Regions from separate parts of the Candidatus Paraluminiphilus aquimaris genome, predicted to be linked through region 2. Evidence: predicted binding sites of a transcription regulator. Region 2 holds the regulator's gene; the other holds the start of a gene.
What was found. Region 2 encodes sigma-54, which starts transcription at its own class of promoters, with help from an activator protein. Its sites were predicted from a motif close to TGGCACANNNNTTGCNNT; they were not measured.
Positions count from the first base shown of each region.

Region 1 (3,392 bases), 760 kb from region 2:
AGGCGCGAAGGCGCGGGGGGCGCAGGAGGCGTGTAGCTTGTTGAGTATCGAACCATTGGGCGAAGCACGGCAAAGATAAGCGCCAATACTGCGAGCGCAGCGAGCACACCCCTCCCAAGCTCCCACACCCATGCCTGCTCCATAAGTCCGAGCTCAGGTAGAGGCTCGAGTGGCGCCGGCGCGACAAAGGGCGAGTTAATGACCTGAACGCTGTCTCCGCGCTCAACCGAGAACCCAATGGCCTCCCTTACGAGCGCCGTGATCTGGTCGATGCGCGCTTGATCAAGTGCTATGCGCTCACCGTTTTCGTCAAGAACGTAATCAACCACCACCGCAACAGATAGCTTCTGAATGGTTCCCGGGACACGCCGGGTGTGCGAAATCGTTTTATTCACCTCATAGTTTCGTGTCTCTTTGAGGCTTTCGCGGTCTGGTACATTTTGGGCAACCTGCGGTGCTGCTGGGTCAGCAGCGGCCTGTTGCTGAGGCGGCTGAGCAACTAAATCGCCCGGGTTTTGACCGCCCGCTCCGCGATTAGTAATGTCCTGTGTGGTTTGCTCCGACCGCAAAACGGTGGTCGGGTCGTAAATTTCGTTGGTGCTCTCGATGCGCGTGAAATCCATGTCAGCGGTCACTTGAGCGCGCACCGCACCGGGACCCAGAATAGGCTCTAAAATAGCCAAAATACGGTCGCTAAGAGAGTTTTCAAATTGCTGCGCCAAACGGAACTGTTCGGAGGTGTAACCAAAGTCCGTGTCTTCGCCTTGGCTCGAGAGTAGCTTACCTCCTTGGTCAACTACCGACACGCGATCAGAGTCGAGATTTGGGATGCTCGACGCCACTAGGTGAATGATTCCAGCAAGCTGGCGGTCGTTGAGCCGAACACCGGGCAATAAATTCACCATGACAGACGCCGACGGCTCGTTGCCACGTCGCATAAACGCGGACTGCTTCGCGATAGCAAGATGGACACGTGCGCCCGACACTGAATCCATCGCAGCAATAGTACGAGACAACTCCGCTTCAACCGCTCGGTGATAGCGCGCTTGTTCCATAAAGCTTGAGAGCCCCATTTGCTGCTCTTCGTAAAGTGACTCAAAACCGACACCCCCGCCATTTCGCGGGAACCCCTCGCTAGCCAGCGCCATTCGCGCTTGAAGCACGTCATCATAGGGCACTTCCAGCAGCCCAGTTCCTGGCTCCATCCGGTATTTAATACCGTTGGTTTGCAGAACATTGATTGCCGTCGCATTGTCGGCCGGAGACATGGCTCCGTAGACTGACTCATAGGAAGGTGTACTCGCCCAGTTCACTACGCCAATGGCCAAGGCCACACTGGCCGCAAAGCCTGCAAGTAGGGACAACTGTCTCGTCGCCGGTTGAGCTGCGAAACCACTTAAACGATCTAAAACGGGGTTATCCGCCATACGAACTTATTCCTTATACCGGCATGTTCATGACTTCTTGGTACGCCGTTAACAATTTGTTGCGCACCTCCGTCATTCCTGTGAATTGAAGACTGGCCTTTTGAGCCGTAATCATTACCTCAGCAAGCGAAACAGATGGATCACCGCTTTCAAACGCCGCTGTTACAGCCTTTGACTCTTGCATGGAGGTGTTTACATCCGCTATCGACTGGGTCATGAGATTTGAGAACTGGGAGCTGGACACCGCTTCAGTCGCGCGCAACTCTGAGCCAATGCTCTGGCCCTGCGCTAGCGTCTGCATGCTGCGCATTTGGGCAAGAACTTGATTAATCGCTACATCACTCATGCTTAAACCTGTTGTTTCAAGGCGCCAAATTTGACGCGTATTTCTGTCAACAGACTAGTTAGCTAACGATGTGCCAATAGATTTTTTATTATAAATTACAGACGCTTAGCGGCTATTCGCTAGCGGCGCGACGAAATTCTGACGAATCCGATTCTTGCTTGATATTGTACTTGCGCATTTTCTCAACGAGCGTTGTGCGCTGTAGGGTGAGAAGCTTGGCGGCGTGAGCATTCACCCAGCCTGTCTGTTCAAGAGCAGAAATAATGAGCGATCGCTCGGTATCGGCCATGTGCTCCTTCAAGTTTATCGGCTCTTCAATATGCACGGGTGTTGGAGGTGCGACAGGGACTGTCGGAGGTGGCGCGAATAAAGCCGTTAGATCCTCAGGCTCATTATCCAGCCATTGATCATGTAGCGGTTCGAGATTCTCAGGCCTTTCGGCAACTGCGAGCTCAGTACTTTGGTATTTGACTGGTAAGTCAGCCGCAAAAACCATCTCGTCGGTGTTCAAAATAATCAGTCGCTCGATCAGGTTACCCAGCTCACGGACGTTGCCCGGCCACGCATAAAGACGAAGGTGTGCAAGCGCGTCATCTTCTAAGCGGATAGCGCCGCGCCCTTGCGCTGAAAAACTATCGATAAACCGCTGCGCAAGCCCATCGATATCCGCCGTCCGCTCTCTCAGTGCCGGAACGTCTAGCGGGAATACGTTCAGACGGTAGTACAAGTCCATACGAAACTTGCCTTCCTCAACATGCTGCTCAAGATTTTGGTGGGTTGCTGCCACAACCCGCACGTTGCATTTGATGGTTTTTCCACCACCTACACGCTCAAACGTGCGCTCTTGAAGCACCCGGAGCAGTTTGACCTGCATCTCGTAGGGCATGTCGCCGATTTCATCAAGGAACAGTGTGCCGCCTTCGGCTAATTCGAAACGACCTTTGCGGCTAGCAACCGCACCGGTAAACGCACCTTTCTCATGACCAAACAATTCGCTTTCTAGGAGCTCGCCCGGGATAGCGCCGCAGTTCACGGGAATAAACGGTCCGTCTGCACGCTCCGAGCAGTCATGCACCAATCGGGCAATGACCTCTTTACCGGTGCCCGATTCGCCCTGGAGTAAAACAGTGGCTTCGGTGGGAGCAACTTTGGCAACTAAGGAACGAACTTGTGAAACAGCGTCACTGACACCCACCAAACGTCGCTCGAGGTGCTTTAGGTGGCGCTGCGCTGTGGTGTTCTTGGCCGTCACGGTCACGTGTCGATATCCCTAGATTTATCCACATCCGGCGAGGCCGGATGGCTAACACTAACAAGCTATCAAAGCGCATGGAAGCGCGCGCCAGTTTTTTGACGCAAGTATGAATGAGGTCTCACAAATTCCGAGGGAATGTGACTCAGCTCACACAGTGGCGAAGTGTCTCAAATTAAAGCGCTATCAGCCAAGCGAACTGTCTATCACCAACTTTCTGCCAAACCTCAACTTCAACCTTGCCAGCCGAGTTAGCGTTCGTCAAAAAGTCGGGCAGGGTGTAGAGAACGTCGCTTACTGTTACTTGCAAACCGTTCTTTTGAAGCGGGCGGTCCATGACCCTTGCACGCTCACCCACCAATAGGAC
Region 1 is NZ_CP036501.1:693,164-696,555, reverse strand. It holds gene fliF (flagellar basal-body MS-ring/collar protein FliF) at 1-1,427, opposite strand, end outside; gene fliE (flagellar hook-basal body complex protein FliE) at 1,441-1,773, opposite strand; gene E0F26_RS03150 (sigma-54 interaction domain-containing protein) at 1,886-3,031, opposite strand; gene E0F26_RS03145 (hypothetical protein) at 3,201-3,392, opposite strand, start outside.
Region 1: fliE (flagellar hook-basal body complex protein FliE) is a predicted target of sigma-54. The motif match lies at 1,832-1,849, and genes of this name have one in related genera.

Region 2 (3,392 bases):
CCTGTGCACTGATATCTACCATGTGAGATCCTCCCGACTGCGCGCAAGAGTAACATCGCTTGAGGCTTTCGCAGCGTGTGGTGCGAACAAATACCAGTCCCGGAGTTTGCTAGCTTTTAGGCATATCTCTGTGAGTGACCGAGACACCTTCAAATTGCCGCGAGAGAGCTTCGCCAATTCGCTCTGTCATGTACACCGACCGGTGCTTCCCACCCGTGCAACCAACAGCAATCGTCAGATAAGCGCGCTGGCTTTTTTGGTAAAGCGGAACCCACTTGAGTAGCATGCTAATACAATCATTTGCCACGGTATCCGTTTCCGGATGCGCCTCAATAAATTGCTTTACTTGCAGCGCCTGACCCGTAAACGCTCTGAGCTCGGGCTCCCAATGTGGATTGGCTAGCATGCGCATATCGAGCACAATATCGGCGTTTAACGGCGCGCCTTTTTTGAATCCAAAAGATTCGATGCTGATAGCCATACCCGAGCGGGCTTTCCCAAACCGCTGCTGCATCACTTCGCGTTGGTTGTAGGGTGACATTTCCGAGGTGTCGATAATCAAATCAGCGGCAGAGATTAGCGGCTCTAGAATGATCCGTTCGATAGCGAGGGCATCCGTCAGCGGTAAGCCGTCTTCACTTAGGGGGTGTTTGCGCCGGGTTTCGTTAAAGCGTTTACTCAGAGCTTGCGCGGTCGCGTCGAAAAAGATGAGCTCGAAAGTGTTTTTTTCTCTGAGCCCTTTTAAAAAGTCGCGTAAGTCGTTAACGCCCGCATCCTCTGTGCGAATATCGATACAGATGGCAAGGCCTGTGTAGGCCGACGAGGGCGCTTCCTCGAAGTGTTTTATGAGGGATTCAACGAGCGTGACAGGTAGGTTATCCACACAGTAGAAACCCATGTCCTCCAGCTGATTTAACGCTGAGCTTTTGCCTGATCCGGAGCTGCCACTTACGATAATAATGTGCATGACGAGTTTGCCGTTTTTCCCTCGTTACTCGGTAAACCTTGATAACTCGCTGCTACGGTCCGTCGCCGCAGCGGTCGCTTAAGCGCCAAACTTGCGCGATGACACTCACCTTCTAGTGCTAGTGGGTCCGATGCTTTCTCTTGTGATCGGTTACCTGACGATCTAATTTTTCGATAACAGAGTCTATCGCGGGATACATATCAGAGAGTGTCTGCGAAGCAAAAAAGTCAGCCCCAGCAAGGTGTAAATTAGCTTCAGCTTTATGTTCAGCGCGTTCCACAACAAGAACGAACTCTATATGGTCAATGCTGTCACAGTGCCGCTGTACCCGTCGTAATTTCCTCGAAATATGCTCTCGTAAGCCATCTGTTACGTCGACGTGGTGTCCGCTAATAGTCACTCTCATGATGATTCTCCTGTAATGGTTCAACAATTAGATATAACGCTTCCTTTCGTTTGAGGGGCCTATATTCATTTGTTCTCGGTACTTTGCGACCGTGCGCCGTGCCACCACTACGCCTTCATCAGCGAGAAGTGTGCACAGCTTTGCATCGCTCAATGGCTTCTGCGAGTTCTCTGCGCCAATGATTCGTTTGATCAATGCTTTGATTGCAGTTGACGAGCACTCGCCACCCTCGGTGGTGGCAACATGACTTGAAAAGAAGTATTTCAACTCATAAATACCCCGGGGCGTATGCATGTACTTGCGTGTCGTTGCCCGAGAGACAGTGGACTCATGTAAGTCCACCTCTCCGGCAATGTCCGCCAATATTAAGGGGCGCATTGCTTCTTCCCCGTGATCGAGGAAAGCACGCTGATGCTGCACAATCGAAGAGGCCACTTTTAGCAACGTCTCATTTCGGCTCAATAGGCTCTTGATAAACCATTTTGCTTCTTGAACGTTGTTTCTTGCGTAATCTCGGTCGGAGCTCGTTCCCGCGTTTAGCAATTCCGCGTAGTGATGATTGATTCGTAGTTTTGGCGCTATGTCGGGGTTTAATTCGACTCGCCATTTTCCTTCAACACGCTTAACAAACACGTCGGGAACAATGTATTCAGTTGCAGAGGCTTGAAGCGACGCGCCGGGGGTTGGATTCAATGAGCGTATTAGATTTAGCGCGCCGATAATGTCCTCAGGCGTGGTCCGCATCCTCCGTGCTAAGTGTTTCGGCTCAGCCACAGGAATTTGCTCGATGTGCCGCCTAACCATCATACCGGCAGTATCGCGATGCGGCGTCTCTTCACTCATCTGCCTTAGCTGAATGAGGAGACACTCTTGTAAGTCCGTCGCGAAAACACCGGTTGGCTCAAAGTGTTGAAGACGGTGCAGTACAGCCATTACCTCTTCAAACTCTAGTTCATCGATGTTCAGCCCTTCAAAAATTTGCTCAGCTGTTTGTGTCAGCCTTCCGTCATCATCAACCGCATCGATGAAGGCGAGCGCGATGGCGCGGTCTGTTTCGGAAAAGCGTGTGAGATTGAGTTGCCAAAGTAGGTGCGACTGCAATGTTTCGGGTGACGAGTCACGCTCACCAAAGTTCAGATCCTCGCCGCCGGCGCCCTGCGTGGCCGCAGGTGCGGAAGAGGGCATGACATCTTCCCAGGCCGCGTCTACTTGAAGCTCGGTTGAAGGGAGATCCTCGGAAGTGGTGTCGGAAAAGTCGACTTGCTCTTTAACATCCGTCTCAAGCGGCGCTTCATTGGAACCCTCCTCTTCGTCGAGAAGTGGATTGCTCTCAAGCGTTTCGGTGATGGCTTGCTGAAGATCGAGTGTGCTGAGTTGAAGGAGCTTAATAGCTTGCTGCAGCTGAGGTGTCAGCGTTAGTTGTTGACCGAGCTTTAACTGCAGAGCTTGCTTCATGAATCTCTTTGAGAAGCCATTGGATAGACAGTTTAGCGCTTTCATTTCAACAAAGGCAAACCGCTTGGCCTACCTTTTGCTTACATTGCTATGTTCGTTGTACGCAGCGAGAACTTACAGCCGAAAGTCCTGGCCGAGGTATACTTTACGGACGTTCGCATTGTCGAGAATGCTTTGTGCGTCGCCCTCAGCAATCACACTTCCCTCACTAACTATGTAGGCCCGCTCGCAGATGTCGAGTGTTTCGCGGACGTTGTGGTCTGTGATTAATACCCCGATCCCCCGGTCTCGAAGGTGGGTGATAATTGCTTTTATGTCCGATATGGATATGGGGTCTACACCGGCGAATGGCTCATCTAATAATATGACCTTTGGGTCCGTTGCGAGTGCGCGGGCGATCTCCACTCGACGCCGCTCACCTCCCGACAAACTTTGACCAAGTGATGATCGAAGATGCGTGATGTGAAACTCGTGAAGAAGCTCGTCACAAAGGTTTTGTTGTTCGGTCACCGTTAAGTCATCTCGGGTTTCGATAATGGCCATCAGGTTGTCTTCGACGGAAAG
Region 2 is NZ_CP036501.1:2,655,799-2,659,190, reverse strand. It holds gene mgtE (magnesium transporter) at 1-22, opposite strand, end outside; gene rapZ (RNase adapter RapZ) at 110-967, opposite strand; gene hpf (ribosome hibernation-promoting factor, HPF/YfiA family) at 1,086-1,373, opposite strand; gene E0F26_RS12200 (RNA polymerase factor sigma-54) at 1,401-2,828, opposite strand; gene lptB (LPS export ABC transporter ATP-binding protein) at 2,943-3,392, opposite strand, start outside.